DNA from 4 places in the Ketobacter sp. GenoA1 genome. Region 1 is predicted to be linked to each of the others. Evidence: predicted binding sites of a transcription regulator. Region 1 holds the regulator's gene; each other region holds the start of a gene.
What was found. The regulator sigma-54, encoded in region 1, starts transcription at its own class of promoters, with help from an activator protein. The targets are predictions, from matches to a motif close to ANTGGCATNNANNTTGCTNT.
Positions count from the first base shown of each region.

Region 2: a site for sigma-54 is predicted at 2,355-2,374, ahead of D9N13_RS07000 (TorF family putative porin). Genes of this name have one in related genera too.
Region 3: a site for sigma-54 is predicted at 2,623-2,642, ahead of D9N13_RS00685 (CmpA/NrtA family ABC transporter substrate-binding protein). Genes of this name have one in related genera too.
Region 4: a site for sigma-54 is predicted at 1,966-1,985, ahead of flgB (flagellar basal body rod protein FlgB). Genes of this name have one in related genera too.

Region 1 covers NZ_RCHM01000009.1:368,885-373,938, reverse strand. The annotation lists gene lptA (lipopolysaccharide transport periplasmic protein LptA) at 1-180, shown strand, start outside; gene lptB (LPS export ABC transporter ATP-binding protein) at 177-902, shown strand; gene D9N13_RS03065 (RNA polymerase factor sigma-54) at 1,089-2,711, shown strand; gene hpf (ribosome hibernation-promoting factor, HPF/YfiA family) at 2,807-3,094, shown strand; gene ptsN (PTS IIA-like nitrogen regulatory protein PtsN) at 3,115-3,567, shown strand; gene rapZ (RNase adapter RapZ) at 3,564-4,415, shown strand; gene D9N13_RS03045 (HPr family phosphocarrier protein) at 4,455-4,727, shown strand; gene mgtE (magnesium transporter) at 4,825-5,054, shown strand, end outside.
Region 2 covers NZ_RCHM01000020.1:212,111-217,164, reverse strand. The annotation lists gene egtB (ergothioneine biosynthesis protein EgtB) at 1-860, opposite strand, end outside; gene D9N13_RS07005 (hypothetical protein) at 1,022-2,224, shown strand; gene D9N13_RS07000 (TorF family putative porin) at 2,443-3,189, shown strand; gene D9N13_RS06995 (LysR family transcriptional regulator) at 3,321-4,280, shown strand; gene D9N13_RS06990 (DJ-1/PfpI family protein) at 4,270-4,935, opposite strand.
Region 3 covers NZ_RCHM01000007.1:148,106-153,159, reverse strand. The annotation lists gene D9N13_RS00695 (ABC transporter ATP-binding protein) at 1-279, opposite strand, end outside; gene ntrB (nitrate ABC transporter permease) at 290-1,120, opposite strand; gene D9N13_RS00685 (CmpA/NrtA family ABC transporter substrate-binding protein) at 1,120-2,499, opposite strand; gene D9N13_RS00680 (sigma 54-interacting transcriptional regulator) at 2,823-4,745, shown strand; gene D9N13_RS00675 (peptidylprolyl isomerase) at 4,742-5,054, opposite strand, start outside.
Region 4 covers NZ_RCHM01000042.1:330,491-335,544, reverse strand. The annotation lists gene flgE (flagellar hook protein FlgE) at 1-343, opposite strand, end outside; gene D9N13_RS15625 (flagellar hook assembly protein FlgD) at 359-1,039, opposite strand; gene flgC (flagellar basal body rod protein FlgC) at 1,052-1,495, opposite strand; gene flgB (flagellar basal body rod protein FlgB) at 1,498-1,902, opposite strand; gene D9N13_RS15610 (CheR family methyltransferase) at 2,078-2,923, opposite strand; gene D9N13_RS15605 (chemotaxis protein) at 2,952-3,899, opposite strand; gene flgA (flagellar basal body P-ring formation chaperone FlgA) at 4,028-4,756, shown strand; gene flgM (flagellar biosynthesis anti-sigma factor FlgM) at 4,874-5,054, shown strand, end outside.

The DNA of each region.
Region 1 (5,054 bases):
TTCCGCGGTGAAGAAATCGTTTATGAAATCCAGAGCCAGCGCCTGCAGGCGGTGGGACAAACCGGAGAGGTCAAGCCCGGCAGTATCAAAGGCCGGGTGGAGATGATATTGCCCGCCGCGACAGATCCTGCCCCGAATGCGCCCAGCCCTGACGAGACGGAGGCAGCGCCGTCACAATGAGCCGTCTTACCGCCTCCAATCTCGCTAAAAGTTACAAAGGCCGTGCCGTGGTGGAAGACGTTTCCATTACCATTGAAAGCGGACAAATCGTGGGGTTGCTCGGCCCCAATGGGGCCGGTAAAACCACCTGTTTCTACATGATCATTGGCATCGTGCCCCAGGACAAGGGGCGCATCGTTATCGACGATACTGAAATCACCCATCTGCCCATGCACGGACGGGCCGCCAAAGGCATCGGCTACCTGCCCCAGGAAGCCTCCATTTTTCGCCGCTTGAAAGTCCGGGAAAACATCATGGCGATACTTGAGACCCGCAAGGACCTGACCCGCAAACAGCGGCAAAGCAAACTGGAAGAGCTGCTGGCTGAGTTTCACATCGGACACATCGCCGATTCACTGGGCATGGCCCTGTCCGGTGGTGAGCGCCGCCGCGTCGAGATTGCCCGCGCTCTGGCCACTGACCCGGCCTTCATTCTGCTGGATGAACCCTTCGCCGGGGTCGACCCCATTTCCGTGGCAGACATCAAGCAAATCATCAGCCACCTGCGTGATCGTGGGCTGGGCGTACTCATCACGGACCACAATGTGCGGGACACTCTGGACATTTGCGAGAAGGCTTTTATCGTCAGCGAAGGGCACATCATTGCTGAAGGTGAGCCCTCACTTATCCTGCAAAACCAGAAAGTCCGCGATGTTTATCTGGGTAACCAGTTCCATATGTAAAAGTTCTAAGCAATTTCAGGCATGTAAATTGCTTTGCAGCGTCACTGCTCTTACAATTAAACCCAAGCGGTTCTATTTCGGCACCAATAAACTGTTGAAATTAGGTCACTATTTGACTGCCTGGAATACAGCAATCCGATGCTGTACAGATGTCTCCGGTCGTTGCAGAAGTTGAATTAGGTATCAATGAAACCAACCTTACAGCTCAAAATTGGTCAACACCTCACCATGACGCCGCAGCTGCAGCAGGCAATTCGCCTATTGCAGCTCTCCACTCTGGATCTTCAAACCGAAATCCAGGAAGCGCTGGAATCCAACCCCCTCCTGGATGTGGATGAATCTTCCCCGGACAACGACAGCAACGATTCCGGTAACGGACAGAGTGACAGCACCAGCAAAACCGACAACGACCAGAATCTCGATTTTTCAAAATCCCAAGATACCCAGGACACCCAATCCAGCAACAACAACGCCGATGACTCGTCGGTGGATCTGGAAGGCAAGGAGATGCCCAACGAACTGCCCGTGGACAGTGACTGGGATACCATGTTCGATGGTGCCGCAGGCCCCTCGTCCAGTGGCGGCAGCTTTGACGATGACGATTTTGACTACGACAGCCGCAACACGGCGCCCGAATCCATTTACGACAACCTTATGTGGCAACTGAATCTGACCCCCATGTCAGACATGGACCGGATGATTGCCATGGCCATCATTGAAGGCATCAACCCCAAGGGCTATCTCACCCAGTCCGTGGAGGAAATCCGCGATGGTGTGCTGGCGCAACAGGACGTGGTGGCCGACCTGGTCAGATTACAGCAGGAAGAACTGCAGGCCATGGACATCCAGTTACAGCCGGATGACGATGATGATGGCCTACCCGTATCCCTGGAAGAGGTGCTGGCTGTATTGCACCGGGTTCAGCAGTTCGACCCCCCCGGAGTGGCCGCCCGTGACCTGCGGGAATGCCTGCTGATTCAGCTCAAACAACTGCCCCGGGATGAACCCCACCGGGATGATGCCATCATGGTGGTGGAGATGTTTCTGGATGCGCTGGGTGCCCGCGATTTCGCCACCATCATGCGCAAGGGCAAACTGTCCGAGGCCCGACTGAAAAGCGCCATTGCGTTGATCCAGACCCTGAACCCTTATCCGGGCAGCAGCGTCGAAACCGATGATACCCAGTATGTCATCCCGGATGTCATTGTGAGTAAGGACAAAGGCCGCTGGAAAGTGGAGTTGAACCCGGAAGCCACCCCGCGCCTCAGGGTCAACAGCAGCTACGCATCCATGATCCAGCGTGCGGACAACAGCAGCGACAACACCTTCCTGAAAAACAATCTGCAGGAAGCCCGTTGGTTTATCAAAAGCTTACAAAGCCGCAACGAAACCCTGCTTAAAGTAGCCACCAAAATAGTGGAATATCAGATAGGGTTTCTCGAACAGGGGGAGGAAGCCATGAAACCACTGGTGCTGCACGATATTGCAGAAGCGGTCGGCATGCATGAATCCACCATTTCCCGGGTCACCACGCAGAAGTTCATGCACACCCCAAGGGGTATATTTGAGCTCAAGTACTTCTTCTCCAGTCATGTCAGCACCGGTTCCGGCGGCGAATGCTCCTCCACCGCCATTCGCGCCATCATCAAAAAGCTGATCGCGGCAGAAAATCCCAAAAAACCATTGAGCGACAGTAAAATTGCCAACATACTGGAAGAACAGGATATCAAGGTTGCCCGGCGCACCATTGCGAAATATCGCGAAGCCATGATGATCCCGCCGTCCAACGAAAGGAAACGATTGGTTTAACTGTTGGTCACAGTTATATAAGCGTAAACACCAGACCACTGCCAACATCAGGCTTTGGTCGCAGTAACATCTAAACCACGATTAAGGAGTGGCCTATGCAAATCAATATCAGCGGACATCACGTAGAAGTTACCGACTCCATGAAGGACTACGTTGCCGATAAGATGCAGAAACTGGAACGCCATACCGACGACATCACCAGCATCCAGGCGATTCTCAGTGTAGAGAAAAACCGCCAGAAAGCAGAAGCCAAAATCCACGTAAAAGGCGCTGATTTATTTGCCAACGCCGAATCCGAAGACATGTACGCCGCCATTGATATGATGACCGACAAGCTGGACCGACAGGTGCTGAAGCACAAGGAAAAAATGAAAAGCTGGTAACTGAAGGTTATTGATAACGTATGGAACTTGCTGAAATCATCAGTCCGCAACGGGTCTTTGAAGACGTTCCCGGCGGCAGCAAAAAGAAAGTTCTGGAAACCGCTGCTGGGCTGATCGCCCAGCAGTGCCCGGAGCTTGACCCCAATGAACTTTTTGACAACCTTATCTCGCGGGAGAAGCTGGGCAGTACCGGTTTAGGTAAAGGCATCGCTATCCCCCACTGCCGGGCCAATCACTGCAGTAACGCCATTGGCGCGTTTATCAAATTGGAGAGCGGCGTGGACTTCGATTCCATCGACCATGAGCCGGTGGACATGCTGTTTGTTTTACTGGTGCCGCAGGATGCTCACGAGGAGCACCTGAACATCCTTTCCAAAATCGCCACCCTATTCAATGATGACAACCGTCGCAAAACATTGCGTGCGGCCCACTCCACCGACAGTATTTATGACGCACTGGTGACACCGGTATGAAATTAGTGGTAATCAGCGGTCGCTCCGGATCAGGAAAAACCACTGCATTACACGTTCTGGAAGACATCGGCTACTACTGCGTTGACAACCTTCCCGTTACCCTGCTGCGGGATCTGATGAGTGAACTGGCAACACGGTCTTCGCCCAAAATTGAAGAAGTCGCCATCGGCATCGATGCGCGCAACAGCGTGACCCAACTTGAGAAGCTACCCAACGTGCTGCGGGAATTGACCGCAGATGGTGTCGAAAGCCAGGTTATCTATCTGGACGCAGGCGATGAAACACTGGTCAAACGCTTCAGCGAAACCCGCCGCAAACACCCTATCAGCAACGACACCAACACCCTGAAAGAAGCCATCGACCGGGAACGGGAAATGCTGAATCCGGTGGCTGCCAGCGCCAGCCTGATTATTGATACCAGCAATCTCACCCTGCACGAACTGCGCGACCAAATCAAAATCCGGGTAACCCACTCGCAGGAAGGCATGGCGATATTGTTCCAGTCCTTTGGCTTTAAGAATGGAATACCCAGTGATGCCGACCTGGTGTTTGATGTGCGCTGTCTCCCCAATCCGCACTGGATAACCCAGTTGCGCAGTCAAACCGGATTGGACGAAGGTGTCCAGAACTTCCTGCGGGGCCATCCTCCCGTACAGGAGATGGTGGACGATCTGACCGCTTATCTGGAAAAATGGTTACCCCGCTTTGCCGCCAATAACCGCAGCTATATGACCGTGTCCATTGGCTGCACCGGTGGCCAGCATCGTTCGGTGTACATTACCGAACAACTCAGTGAGTATTTCAAATCCCGCTTTAGCAATGTCCAGGCTAGACATCGAGACTTATAAGCTGGTTTAATCAAACCTGCAGTATTGGTGTGAGTCACTATGAAACTGGAAAAATCCATAACCATAATCAATAAGCTGGGATTGCACGCACGTGCTGCCTCCAAACTGGTGGGAACCGCATCCCGCTATGAAAGCCAGATTCTGCTGAATCGAAACGGCCAGCAGGCCGATGCCAAAAGCATCATGTCCATTTTGATGCTGGCGGCCAGTCAGGGCACTGAATTGCAGGTAACGGTGAACGGAGCCGATGCCGAAGAGGCCTGGCACAATATCGAAACATTGATCAATAACCGCTTTGACGAAGCCGAATAGATAGCAACTGGCCATCTTCAGCGCATCTCGTTAGAATGCTGCACCGCTATCGCGGTGGCATTCATCCCCCTGTCCAAGTCAAGCTGAGAGGTGATCTGTGGCAAAATCCCAAACCAGCCATGAAACGCAAGATCAGCTGCATACTTTTCTACACGCACTGGACAGCGGTGCCTTTGATGAAATCCGCCGAATGCTGCGGGGCATGTCACCGGCGGAGATCGCCAAGCTTATCGAATCCTCCCCCCTGCGCGCCCGCAACCTGCTTTGGCAGCTGATCGACAAGGAAGATGAAGGCGAAGTTCTGCAGTACGTCAATGAAGAACTGGC
Region 2 (5,054 bases), on a different contig from region 1:
TGGCAGACCGGTTCATTGGGGGCCAGTGTTTGCAGGCCGGACAGGGTATAGTGCTGCCAGCGGTCATCCTGCTGTTGCCAGTAGATAGGGTGTTCAACCTGATTCTGCTGGCGCCAGGCCCAGCCGTCGGACAGCCACAGCAGCGGGTTTCGGTAGCCGCCATCGGCGATGAATTCCAGATACTCCCGGTTGGTGACCAGGCGCTGCGCCAGTTTGAACGGTGGCAGCAACACCCGGTGGCGGGGTGATTCGTTATCGAAATGAAACCCGTCCCCGTTGTGGCCCACTGAGATCTCACCTCCGGCATGTTCCAGCCAGCGCTGCGGCGCTGGGTTGGTCGGCGGGCTGCGGTACGCCACCAGTGCAGGAAACAGCGGGTTGAATGAAAAGCCATGCTTGATGTCCGTCAGCATTAACTCCTGATGTTGCTGTTCATGGTGAATGCCCAGCTCCACCAGCGCTGCGGCCTGTTGATCAGTGGGCGCCTGGCTCAGGTAGCGGGCCATATGGCAGTCCACATGGTGTCGGTATTCCCTCACTTCTTCCACCGTGGGGCGCGAAATCAAACCCCGGTTAGGGCGCAGGTATTGCGGGCCCACCTGGTTGTAATAGGAATTGAACAGATAGGCGAACTCGGGCTGGTAGGGGGTATAACCCGAAAGGTAAGGGGCCAGCACAAAGGTTTCAAAAAACCAGCTGGTATGGGCAAGATGCCACTTGATGGGGCTGGCATCCGGCATGGACTGAATCACCTGGTCTTCAGGGTGCAGCGGCTCGGTGATGTCCAGGGAAAGTTTACGGGTTGACTGGTACTGGTCCAGTAGGGGTGGCAGTGGGTTGTCCTGCAGGTCCCTGTCCATGGATTGGCTCCCAAAAGCAGGTGGCTTCTATCGTTTTTTTACTCCAGCAGGGGTGAACTCTAGCATGATTGAAATGCCCTTGCCCATGGGGTGCTTTTTTATTTGGCACGTATTCACGCTAAGATGAGTCCACTTCAATCAGTCAACGTCAGGAAACATCTATGAGCCAAGTGGTATTGGGTATGAGCCGAATCCTAAGTGCGCTGCTGGTGCTAATAAGCACCATGCTACACGCGGAAAATGTCTTGCATGTGAAAGCAGGTGACACCTTTGAACTGGCTGCGCAGCCGGTACAGTCCTTTGACCGGCTGATCCTTGAAGACCGCGCCGTATTGTTGGTTCCCCCCGGCCTTAAGCAGTTGCAGCTGGAAGCGGCCTGGGTGGAGTTGGGTGAGGATGTGAAGATCCTGGCCCGGGGTGAAGATGGCAAGCCCGGTGCCCCGGGGCAGGACCGGGAAGGTCAGGCTGAGGAGTGCCAGGGCGGCCGGCGCGGCGGTGACGGTGGACAGGGTACGCAGGGGGCAGAAGGGGTGTCCCTGGTGATGGCGTTGGGGATTGCGCGGTTGGGTTCCCTCACAGTGAACAGCCGTGGTGGTGATGGCGGTGCGGGTGGGGCCGGAGGCCGGGGGCAGCAGGGCGGCCCGTTCGATAAGTGTAATGCCCAACCGGGTGGGGATGGTGGTGCCGGCGGCGATGGCGGTGACGGCGGCAATGGCGGGCAGGTCAGCATAACCTATCGTCTGTTACCCGGTCACGATGCTGTGGATGCAGTGAATAACCGGGTGGTGATCCAGAATGGCGGTGGCCAGGGCGGTGAACCCGGAGCGGCCGGTGAAGGCGGTGCCGGTACTGAAGGGAAGTACATCAATATGCGGACCCTGACCGGAAACCGCAAGTGGATGGCTGGGGGTGACGAAGGGCAACCCGGCAGTGCGGGCAAACCCGGGCGTGACGGCGTTAAGGGGCAGGCACTGGTGCAGCAGGATCTGCGCGATCGCATGGACGCCGTGATCCAGACTCAGTCGGCCCAGGTGACTGCCCTCAAGGATCAACTGGTGGCTCGCTTGGCGGAAGAGAAGCGCCAGGTGGAGGCGGCGGCGAAACAGGCGATTTCGTCCCTGGAGGCACAGGTGAGTGCCCTGCAAAACAATCTGGACTCCGCTGCCAATCAGACCTCAGTGGATCAATCCATTGCTGATATTCAGGGCAAGTTGGCCCGGCAGGCCGCCCGTCTGGATGAACTGAGCGCTAAGATGGAGCAGTCCATGAGCGCCATGCAGTCGCAATTGGACGCACTGAGCAAACAGGTCAAGGGGCTGGATGGGCGGGTAAACAGCTTGTCCGGATCAGAGCGCAATCAATAGGGCCGGTGGCGGGCGTTTTTGGTGCGCCCGCTTTTGGTGCGCGACCTATAGTGGTGCGCTGGTTTCAGTTTTATGACATGATGGCCCTGCGAAAGCCCCAGAAAAGCCCGGAAATCCAAGGCTTTGCCGTTTTGGCACACTCGTTGCTTTTCTTGTCGGGAGTTCGTTAACCAAGGTGCAAGCCTTATATCGTCTAACCTCTGGGGGTTATTTTAATTATGTTAAACAAACAATCCAAAATGCTTCGTTTGAGTGCTCTTTCTCTGGCCGTTGCCGGAGCTATGGCCGTTGCGCCAACCGCTGCTAACGCTGAAGTGTCCGCTTCTGTTGGTGTTTCTAACATGTACTTGTGGCGTGGTGTGGACTTGGGTGCATACGATGTTGTTGCATTCGATGAAGAAGCGGAAGAAGGACTAGTTGATACCGGCGAGGGTTGGTTGGTCGAATCTGGTCGCGGAGGCGTCGGTGCTATCTCTGGCGACCTGTCCTATTCAAACAGTGGATTCTACACCGGCGTATGGCTTTCTTCTGGTGATACGTATTTAGGTTCAGAGTATGACCTGTTTGTAGGTTATGGCGCGGAAATCGCTGGAATTAGCTTTGATGTCAATGCAACTACTTATATTTATCCCAATAATCCTGATGGTACCCTCGATAATCCAGGCGAGGCCTCTGACTTGATCATGACTGTTGGGTTTGCAGGTTTGTCTTTTACTGCCTATGACAACATTGCAGGTGGTTCTGGTAAGGTTTATTACACGCTTGGTTATGGCTACGATGCGTTCTCTGTGTTGGTCGGTAAACACGATCTGACAGGAGCAGAGAGTGAGAACATGGTTCACGTCGACTTGGCGTATGCATACAACGACAACTTGTCTTTTATCGTAAGCCAGCAAGTGGATAACATTCAAGATAGTGGTAAGCCTAAAGTTGTCGTGTCTTACAGTCTGCCTATCGACATGTAAGAAGCAGAGAATTTCGATTTCTCTCCGAGTGGGCCGGTATTCGTACCGGCCCTTTTTTGTGTCTGCCCAAATGTAAACCTTACACCTTAATTCCGATATCATTGGCCCAAATCGATGTTGGGCAGGGATATATGGATAAGTTGGGATTACTGGAAGTGTTCAGTGAGGTGGCCAGAACCGGCAGCTTTGCCCAGGCCGCCGTCGGCATGGGGGCCTCCCCGTCAACCGTCAGCAAAGCCATTGCGCGGCTTGAATCCCATCTGGAATTCAGTCTGTTCGTGCGCTCCACCCGGCGCTTGCGTTTAACCCCGCAGGGGCAATTGTATCTGGATTCAGTGCGCACCATATTGCAGTCCCTGGCCGACAGTGAGCACCGTCTACGCCAAAGTACCCTGACACCACAGGGTGTACTCAGTATCAACGCGCCGGTCTCCTATGGTCGGTTGTATCTGTTGCCACTGCTGACGGAATTTCGCCAGCGTTATCCGGAGCTGGATGTTAATGTCAGCTTCTCCGATCACTATCGCGATACCATTGAAGAAGGCTTTGACCTGTCCATTCGCAGTGGCCAGTTAAAAGACAACAGCCTTATCGGCCGCCAGCTATCACCCATTGATTTTTTGATTTGTGCGGCGCCGGATTTTTTGCACCAACGGGGTGTGCCGGGCTCAGTGACCCAATTGATGGCGCAACCCTGGATTCGGTTTCGCTTCAAGCAGACCGGGCGCATTATGCCCGTTTTCTGCCCATTGCAGGCCAGTGGCGAAGACAGTATTGATCCCGGCAGGCAGTATGTGGTGAATGATGGCGAAGCTCTGGCGCAATTGGCGGCCCAGGGCCTGGGGCTGGTGCAATTACCGCATTTTATTGCCCGTAACTGGTTGCTGTCAGGGCAGTTGGTGTCGCTCTATCCGGCAGTGCGTCCTCCCACGTTCGGTGTGTTTGCGGTGTATCCCATGCAGGAAAGAACACCAGCAAAAATTACCGCCTTCCTGACATTCCTGCAGCAGCAACTGGCGGCCATGGGGGAAGACGGACGCCACACCTGGGTGGATGACGTTGCTCCCCTGTGTATGACCCTTAGCGGATAAACGGCTGCTGAGAGAGACGGCGGTACTGGATGGCATCCGCCACTTCTTCGGCTTTGGCCTCGGAGGCGATTTTTGACAGGAGCATCAATGCTGCCTGATAGCTCACCAGGCTGCCGTTGGAGGTGATCACGCCGTCGTCCACAACCACATTGGTATTTTCCTGCACCTTGACCGCGGGAAAATCCCGTTGCAGCTCCGCTTCGCCACCGGCCCAGGTGGTGGCCTGCTTACCGTCCAGCAGGCCTGCTTTGGCCAAGACAAAGGCACCGGAACAATTGCTGGCCACCCACGACGCATGGCGCCCACTGGATCTGACGTACTCTATTACATCCTGTCGTCGCAGAATGGGCCCCATATCGTAAGCGCTGGGCACAATCAGCACATCCAGCGACGGTTGTTCACTCAGTTGATGCTGTACGTTCAACGAAATATTTTCGTGGGTGGTGACACTGGGTTTGGAATCAATGTGGATCAGACTGACGTTATAGTCCCTGAACCAACTCAGTTGGCTCGCGTGACCAAAGACTTCAAGCGGCGCCGTGATGTCGGAAGTCAGGACGCCATCCCATACCAGGATCCCTATTTGTTTGTCCGCCGCCTGGGAAGACAGGCTGAGTAAACTGGTCAGAAGCAGGGCTAGAAGCGTACGTAGCATAGTGTTTTCTCCCATATGATGTCGATGCGATGAGGTCAGTGCGGGCAAGCATACGGGCGTAGCAGTGCAGTGAACAGACGCCTGCGGTCGTTTCAGTGGTGACGGAAATTCACGACTAA
Region 3 (5,054 bases), on a different contig from region 1:
CCAGGGCAGCAGGCTGTAGTTCTGAAACACCACGCCACGTTCCAGGCTGGGCCCTTTGACTTCCTTGCCATTCATCACCACGGCACCGGCAGTGGGATCATCCAGCCCCGCCAGGGTGTTTAAGATAGTGGATTTGCCGCAGCCGGAGTGGCCGATGATGCAAACAAATTCACCTTTGTTGAGGTTGAAATTAACGTTGTCATAAACGGTAAAGTCGTTACCCTCTTTGGTTGGATACACTTTGGCTAAGCCGCTGACTTCCAGAAATGCATTCGACATATGGCTCCCCTTATTCGTTGTATTCAACCAGCTTCTGCGCACTGGACAGTGCCAGATCCAGCAACATGCCCACGCAGCCGATCATCAGAATGGAAAAGATCACGCTGTTCAGATCCAGGTTGTTCCATTCGTTCCAGACGTAGTAGCCGATGCCGGTACCGCCCACCAGCATTTCAGCGGCCACGATCACCAGCCAGGCGATGCCGATGGAGATTCTCATGCCGGTGAGAATGGTGGGCGCCGCCGCCGGCAGTATCACCAGGAAGGCAGTACGCAGGGATGACAGTTCGTGCGTGCGGGCCACGTTGATCCAGTCTTCCCGCACATTGGCCACGCCAAACGCGGTGTTGATCAGCATGGGCCAGATCGAACAGATGAAAATCACAAAGATGGCGGACGTTTCGGAATCCTGAATGATGAACAGGGCCAACGGCATCCAGGCCAGCGGAGAAATGGGCCGCAGGATCTGGATAAACGGATTCAGCGCGTTGTACATCAATGGCGACATGCCCACCACAAAACCCACCGGAATGGCAATCAGGGCTGCCAGCACATAGCCGGTCAGCACCCGATACAATGAATAGGCCAGTTGAATGCCGATCCCCTTGTCGTTGGGGCCTTTGTCATAAAAAGGATCACTGAGTTCATTCCAGGCATGCACCAGCACGTCCGAGGGTGGAGGCACGCGGGCCTCCTGGTCGGCACCGCCCATCAGCATTTCGTACTCCGTCATCTCCGTGGATTTCTCCGGCACGTCACTGGAGGCTTCCCAAATACCGAACAACAGTACCGCGATGACGATCGACAACAGAGCCGCACGAAATGGCATGGACTGAATCATCAGGCTCTCCCTATGGCAAAACTCTTCACGTACTCATCGGGTTTGGTGTAATCAAACTCCTTACCCATGATGGTGTAGTTGGCGTAGGTTTTGTCCGGCGCGGAATAACCCAGATCTTTCATGATCTTTTCGCAGTCGGAGGCCAGATACACCTGCTCGGCCACGGTCTTGTAATCCACATCGCCCTCTATGTAGCCCCAGCGTTTCATCTGCGTCAGAATCCACACCGCCATGGAGTGCCAGGGGAACGGGTCGAAGTCGATTCGATCCGGTACATCCTGTATGGAACCCAGGCCATCGGCGTAGCGGCCGGTGAGTACCTGTTGAATCACCGGTACCGGTTGGTTGAGGTAATTCTTCGGTGCAATGGCCTCTGAAATTTCCTTGCGGTTGTCCGGGTTCGACGAGTATTGGGTGGCGTCCACAATGGCTTTCAGCAATGCGCCGTAGGTGTTGGGGTTGGTTTCGGCAAACGCCTTGCTGCAGGCAAATGCGCAGCAGGGGTGGCCTTCCCAGATATCTTTGGTGAGGGTGTGAATAAAGCCGACTTTCTCCCACACCGCGCGCTGGTTAAACGGATCCGGAGAGAGGTAACCATCCAGATTGCCGGCGCGCAGATTGGCCACCATTTCCGGTGGTGGTACCACGCGAATCTGAATGTCCTTGTCCGGGTCCAGGCCGTGTTCTGCCACATAATAACGCAGCAGGAAGTTATGCATGGAATAGTCAAAGGGCACACCAAACTTGAAACCTTTCCATTGCTTGGGATCCCGTTTGTCCTTGTGATCCACATGCAGCACGATGGCCTGGCCGTTGATGTTTTCAACGGCGGGCATGATGTAGGGCTCAGCGGTAGAGCCGGCGCCCAGGGTCATGGCCAGCGGCATGGGGGTCAGCATGTGGGAGGCATCGTATTCGTTGGCCAGTGATTTGTCCCGCGCCACGGCCCAGCCTGCGGTTTTGATCACATCCACATCCAGGCCGTATTTGGAATAGAACCCCAGCGGGTGGGCCATGATGATGGGGGTGGCGCAGGTGATGGGCACAAAGCCCACATTGAGTTTGGTTTTCTCCAGTTTGCCCATGGATTCCTTGAGGGCGGCCTTGGCTTCATTGAGGGGAAAAAACGTCGACAGCATGGCCGCGGCGGTACCGCCGCCCAGCAGCCCCATAAATTGACGCCGGCTGACATCGCTTTGATTAAACACCGCCCGGACCACGGCATTCTCGATGGCCCGATCCATCATGTCTTCTGAGGTGGTGGGCAAATTGTTGTCTGGCTCGGTGATGGCGTTGCTGCATTTCTGGCAGCTGCACCCTGCTTCATGGGTCAGGCTGGTTTTTGGATCGTATGGATTTCCAAGACTTTTCACGGTCATCGCTGACTCTCCCCCGGAGTAGTTGTTGTAGCGGTGCAGGGTTGCGTTGGTCTGCACCACGGCGGAACAGAAAATGGATCGCTCGCAGACCCTGTTGGTGTCGGGCCTCAAGTTAGCAGTGATAAGGCATGGTCTGTGCCAACCTGTTTCAGCTGTAGCCAACTGCAGATAAATCAGAGGGTTAGGTTATTGCTCGGGTGTCCTGAATCGGTTACGCAAATGCGTAATTTATGCTTATGCGTAATTTATTTTTACGAAACTTCGTAAATGGCACGGGGCTTGATTGCGCTGTTTGCTATCAGCAAATTGCAACGGTAAGGGGTATGAACGCACAAGCAGAGTTATTGTTTCGGGGCCTGGATGCCAGCGATATGGCGGTGATGTGCATTGATCCCGTGGCCGATCAGGTGCTGGAATGCAATGCCACCTTGTCGGATCTGTGTGGTTTCACCCAGGATCAGATTCTGTCGCTGCCGGTGTCCATTTTGTTCGCCAATCAGTTTCCCAGCCTGGTGGCGTTCAGTCAGGCCTGCATAGAAAAAAAGAACAGCTACACCAACGAGCTGAGCCTGATCTGTGCCGACGACACTACCCGGTCGGTGGAGGTGTATGGCTCTGTGTTTGAAGATCAGGGCCGGGTGCTGTTGCTGTTTACGCTGTTCGATACCCATTACTGCCACAAGCTGCGGCTTGATGCGGATGCCACCCGTTACCACCGTGGTGGTTTGATGGAATGGAAGCGCATTGAGGAAGTGTTTTCCGAGTTCGAACGGGAGAACCAACTGATCCTGAATGCCGCGGGGGAGGGCATCTATGGTGTAAATACCGAAGGCGTTACCACCTTTGTGAATCCCGCCGGGGAAAAAATGCTGGGATACGCGGCAGCCGAACTGGTGGGGCGTAATGCCCATGAATGCATTCACCACAGTCATGAGGATGGTTCCTGCTATCAGATGCAGGGTTGCCCGATTTACGCTGCGTTTCACGATGGCATCGTGCATCAGGTGGGGGATGAAGTCTTTTGGCGCAAGGATGGTTCATCGTTTCCCGTGGAGTACACCAGTACGCCCATCGAAGACCAGGGCCGGGTGGTGGGCGCCGTGGTGATTTTCCGTGATGTCAGTGAGCGGCGGGAGGCGGATCGGCGCTTGCGGGCCGCCCTGTCGGAAGTGGAAAGCCTGAAGCGGCGTCTGGAGCTGGAAAACGCCTACCTGCAGGAGGAGATCCGATCGGAACATAATTACCGGGAAATAGTTGGCCGCAGCGATGCCATCCGCAACACCATTGCCCAGATTGAACTGGTGGCACCCACCGACGCCAATGTGCTGATTACCGGTGAATCCGGTACCGGCAAGGAGCTGTTGGCCCGTGCCATTCATGAAGCCAGTGATCGCCGCAACCGGCCCTTGATTCGGGTCAATTGCGCGGCCATTCCCCGGGATTTGTTTGAGAGTGAATTCTTTGGTCATGTGAAAGGGGCCTTTACCGGGGCCACCAGTGACCGCATCGGCCGTTTCGAGCTGGCCGATGGCGGCACCCTGTTTCTGGATGAGGTGGGCGAGATTCCGCTGGAGTTACAGGGCAAGCTGCTGCGGGTGTTGCAGGAAAAACAATTCGAGCGCGTGGGTGATACCCAGACCCGGGGTGTGGATGTGCGGGTGATCGCCGCCACCAACCGGGATCTGAAGGCCGATGTCAGCGCGCACCAGTTTCGTGAGGATCTGTATTTCCGCCTGAATGTGTTCCCCATTGAGTCCGCGCCCCTGCGCCAGCGCAGTGAGGATATTCCGCTGTTGGCGACCCATTTCATCGAGAAGGTCTGTCGCAAGTTCAATAAACCCGTGCTGCCCATGTCGTTGGCGGACGTGCGCAAATTACAGACCTATAATTGGCCCGGCAATATTCGTGAACTGGAAAACATGATCGAGCGGGCGGTGATTGTATCCGGTACCGGCAAGCTGCGAATCGATATTCCTGAATTGAATCAATCGTTACTGCAGTCCGATGAGCAGGCGCAGGATCATCGGGCGGAGTCTGCTTTTTTGGTGCAGACAGAGGATGAGCGGCGCGCCAACGAGCGTGCCAACCTGATCAGTGCGCTCAAACAATGTGGGGGCAAGGTAGCCGGCAGGGATGGCGCGGCCCGTTTACTGGGGGTAAAGCCCACCACGTTGTATTCCCGTATCCAGCGTTGGCGCATCGACACTCACGCCTACAAACCTCAGCGTGCAACACTGTCACGCTAAAGGTGGGGGCCTTCCGCCAGCTCTTGCGCGGTGGCGTCACGCACGTTGCGTATCTCCGCGCTGAACAGCAATGTCTGTCCGGCATAGGCATGATTGCCATCCACTGTGATGGTGGTGTCATCCAGGGCCACGATGCGTACCGGCACCGGGCCGTCTTCGGTTTCTGCTGTGATCTGCATGCCCGGCGCCAGATCCTGATCCGCATCCAGCAGTTGGCGTGGCAGGGTTTGCAGCAGCGTTTCGTCCCGTACACCGTAACCAAATTGCGGCTCTATCCGTGCCTGCACTTGATCGCCAACCTTCTTGCCC
Region 4 (5,054 bases), on a different contig from region 1:
CGTTTTCATCCACCCCAAAGTTACCCGCCCGGGTGTACACGCGCTCCTGGCTGATCTGATCCGGAGACAGCACAAAAAAGCCCTCACCACTGATGGCCAGATCCAGCGCCTGGGAGGTAAAATCCAGGTTGCCCTGATCAAACAGTTGCTGCACCTGTTGTAACAGCACGCCATTACCAACCGCAGTATCGCTGTTACCGAAGGCGGAATTTGCATAAATATCACCAAATGCAGTCCGCGATCCTTTAAATCCGGTGGTCTCGACATTTGCAATATTGTTGCTGGTTACGTCCAGCTGCGCTTGCGCCGCATTCAACCCACTTAACGCAATATTAAAACCCATGACTTTCTCCTGCTATCAACGTACTTCTTGAATTTCACTGGACTCTACCTGACCAATACCATTCAGGTTAAGCAACATCCCGCCTTGATTATCCACAATACTGACACTGTTAACCCGGCTGTACACGCTGGTCACCAGCGCTTCATTCTCACCGGACAATGTCCCTTCTATCGAAATTGAATACAGTCCTTCCGGCAAAGGCTCACCCAGATTATTGGCGCCATCCCAACTGAACGGCGTTTCCGCGCTGCCGATATTCCCAAGATCACGATTTGCCACCACCTGCCCGCTGGCATCTTTCACGATCATCATTACATCTCCGGAGGCCTGGCCTTCCTCAATGGTGCCACTGATCCGGCCACCGTTTTCCAGATAGCCGACCTGCCCGGGTATCAACACTTCACGGCCCACCAGCGCCGTTGCCTGCAAGGCCTGACTTGAGCGGTACATAGAACCGATATCCTGTACCGTGCTATTCAGATTCTGGATACCTTCCAACGAACTGAATTGCGCCAGTTGCGCAACAAAGTCGGTTTGATCCGTGGGCTTGAGTGGATCCTGATTTTCGATCTGAGCCAGCAACAGTCGCATGAACATGTCCTTGTCCGACTGGGATTGAGATTTTTCCGTTTCCGGCTGATTACTGAATGCCAAATCACTCAATACACTGTTCGCTTGAACACCATCAATCGCCATGACTCCCCCTCCTTATCGACCCAGGCTCAATACTTGCTGCATCATCGTCTTGGCTGATGTCATCACGTCCACGTTGGTCTGAAAGGCACGTTGGGCGCTGATCATATTGGCCATCTCTTCAACCACATTCACATTGGGATAGGCTACGTAACCGTTATCATCCGCCATGGGGTGATCGGGCTCATAACGCATCTGCAACGGTGCATCGCTTTCCACCACGCCCTGCACACTCACACCGCCACCCACATCCATTTGCCTGGCGCTGAAATCAAACGGCTGATTTGACATGGCGGCTTGCAATTGGGCTTTAAAAATCGGTTCCCTGGCGCGATAAGTTTCATCCGTATTGCTGCTGACACTTTCAGCGTTGGCAATATTGGAGCTGATGGTGTTCAGGCGCACGGTCTGTGCACTCATTCCGCTACCGGCAACGTCAAATATATTCATCAAAGACATAATTAATCTCCTCGGATCGCCGACATCAGGGATTTCACTTTGCCATTGAGAAACTCAAAGGCTGCCTGGTACTCCATGGTGTTGCGCACGAACTCGGTTTTCTCCTGTTGCGCATCCACAGTATTTCCGTCGATTGCCGGGTTTATGGGATTGCGGAATTTCAGACCGGTGATCGTATCCGCCTGGGATACGGTGGAAAAATGGTTTGCGTCGCTGGTTTGTACCGATACCAGGTCACTTCCCTCACCCAGACGCTGCCTGAGCATTTGCTGAAAATCGATATCACGGGCCTTGTAACCGGGGGTATCCGCGTTCGCAATATTGTTGGCCAACACATTGGCTCGCTGCGAACGCAACTCCAGTGCATGCTGGTAAAGCTCCATGTGTTTGTCGATGCTGATTGCCATATCGCCCTCTTGTCTTGGATTCTGCGCCATAAAACCGGCAATTCAGAATAGGATAAGAGCAATAAAGCAACCCTTGTGCCATTGCTTCTAACAGTAACAGTTTCAATAAGTTAAGGGATTTCAGGTGAGAAATGTGACGGTAATGCGGCAAAGGATTACCGAGGGCGGCAAGCACCTACTTCTTTACGTAGACGACACCGGGTGTGTAGTAGCGGATTTCAAACAGGTCGTTCAACCCTTTGGGCGTCTCGGATCCGCCCAGAAAAAGATACCCTCCAGGCTTCAGCACCCGATGAATGTTGGTGATGATCTGTTGCTGTAGTTCGCTGGAAAAATAGATCAGAACATTACGGCAGAACACCACGTCAAATTTGCCGATGGTAATAAAGTTTTCTTTCAAGTTAATGGGGCGAAATTCAATGCGTTTGCGAATATCCGGTTTGATTTCCCAGCTGCCATCAGCATTGGCCTTAAAATGCAGGTTCAGACGCTCATCCGACATCCCCCTCTTCAGGGCCAGGGGTTCATAGATCCCTTTGCGCGCCTGATCCAGGATGCGGCTCGAAATATCCGTGGCCAGAACTCTCACCTGCTTATTGGCCAGGATCATACTACGGCGGCGCATTTCCTCAACACAGATGGAGATGGAGTAAGGCTCCTGTCCGGAGGAGCAGGCTGCACACCAGATAGCAATCTCACCCGGATTCCTGGCCAGCTCAGGCAACAGGTTGTCTTGCAGAAAAGTGAACGGATGCCGATCCCGGAACCACAGGGTCTCATTGGTGGTCATGGCATCGATGACATCCTGACGCAGGGACCGGTTTCCTGCTCGATCAATCTCACGCACCAGATCGCCCAAAGATTGAATATTCCGATCTTTCATTAACTTACGCAGACGGCTGTCGATCAGATAGTTCTTATTGTCTCCCAGCATGATACCGCAGGCAGACTCAAGATATTGACGAAACAGGAGATATTCTCCATCGCCAAAGCGAGAGTTATCACGGGAAGAAAACACCATGTCAGTATTTTGTCATCCTTGAATGAAACTATTCAGAACGCTGTTCAAGGGCTTTGCTAACACGCTCCTGAACCAGGTCAGCCAGGTTATCGGGTTTAAACTTGGCAAGAAAATTGTCTGCCCCTACCCGCTTCACCATGGCTTCGTTAAATATTCCGCTCAGTGATGTGTGCAGCAGCACATGCAAATTCTGAGTGCGGGGATCTTCCTTGATTGATGCCGTTAATGTGTAGCCGTCCATTTCCGGCATTTCGATATCGGATATCAACATGATATAACGATCCGTGATGGATTCACCTGCATCGATGATCTCACGGATATGATCCAACGCCTGACGCCCGTCCGCCACCACATGGGTTTTAACGCCGACCTTCTCGACACAGCGTTTGATCTGCTTTCTTGCCACACTGGAATCATCGGCGATCAAAACTGCCAGTTCACTGGTACTGGCCTGACTGATGGTTTCCGGCCGAATCACTTCGTCTGAAATTTCCTCATGCATGGGTGATACTTCGGACAGGATTTTTTCGACATCAATAATTTCAACGATTCGGTTGTCCAGCTCGGTTACCGCCGTCAGATAATTGCCCCGACCGGCCCCTTTTGGTGGTGGGTGAATGCTCTCCCAGTTAAGGTTGACGATACGTTCAACCGACTTCACCAGAAACCCCTGTATCGCCATATTGTATTCCGAAATAATGACAAAGCAGTTCTGGATATCATCCAGGGGCGCATTACCCATGGCCAGGTTCATATCCATAACGGATATGGTGCCACCCCGGATGTGGGCGATGCCCCGCACCACAGGGTTGCGTTGCGGGATCTGGGTTAACTTGGGACACTGCAGCACTTCGCGAACCTTGAAAACGTTGATCCCATAGATCTGATCATCGCTCAATCGAAACAACAGCAACTCCAACCGGTTCTGACCCACCAGTTGTGTTCGTTGATCGACTGTATCCAGCACCCCGGCCATATAAAACTCCGCGCTAACCGTTTTACGGCATAACCTTTGCTTGATTCACACTAACAGCCAATCCGTCAAAATGGCGGCACTTGACTGTTTTTACTCACCATTCATTCAGAATAGGTCAAATTGGATAAATGAACAGTCAGCGAGAACAAATTATGTTTTGTATTCGTCAGGGGCTCGTCATAGGGCTTTTGGGGCTGCTGAGCATCACCACTACCCAGGCCGCAAGCGGCAACATTCAAGAGCAGATCGATGAAGCCATCAACCTTTACATCAGTGAAATTCAGGATGGCAACTACCAGGAAATCAAGGTTCAGATTCAGCCTATCGACTCCCGTTTACGGTTGGCCAGTTGCAGCGAACCTCTGCACCTGAAACATCGCCCCCGCAACCGCACAGCAGGCAGACTCACCTTCAAGATCAGCTGTGATGGTGCCGACAGCTGGGCAATTCATGTCCCGGTACAGGTGCAAGCCTTTGATCAGGTGGTGGTTTCCGACATGCCCATTGCCAAGGGCACCCACCTCACCACCTCGGATCTGCGCTTGGAGTTGGCCGACGTTTCTTTGTTGTACACGGGCTATTTCAAGTCCATGACAGAGCTGGAAGGCTTTGTGGCACGCCGCCCCATTCCAGCCGAACAGATCATGAGTCCGGCGCTGGTGGACCCCGCGAAAATGGTCAATCGCGGCGAAAAGGTCATGATCATCGCCGAAGGCCCGGGGATCAGTATCCGGGCCAGTGGTAAAGCCATGGAAGATGGTGCCTACGGTGAACTGATCCGGGTCAAGAACACCAACTCCAACAAAGTGGTGGAAGGGCGTATTACTGCCCCGGGACTGATTAAAGTGAGCCTGTGAACGGCCGATATACTGGGTGGCACATTCGATAAAATTGTGTCTAAATTAGCTAAAGTTGCAGGGCTTACCGCCGATAACCAAGGTAAGAACGCAGTATTCAAGTGAAGGCGTAAGATAATGGCTATGGAAATCAATGGCTTAAACAGCAATCAAACGAATACCAATAAGGCCAGGTCCGGCCAGACGGTATCCGATGCCAATGCTGATGCCAAAAAGTCCGACCAGACCAATACCAGTCAATCTGGCGAGACCGTCAAAATCAGTGCCGAAGCGCAGGCGCTTAACCGGCTTAGCCAAC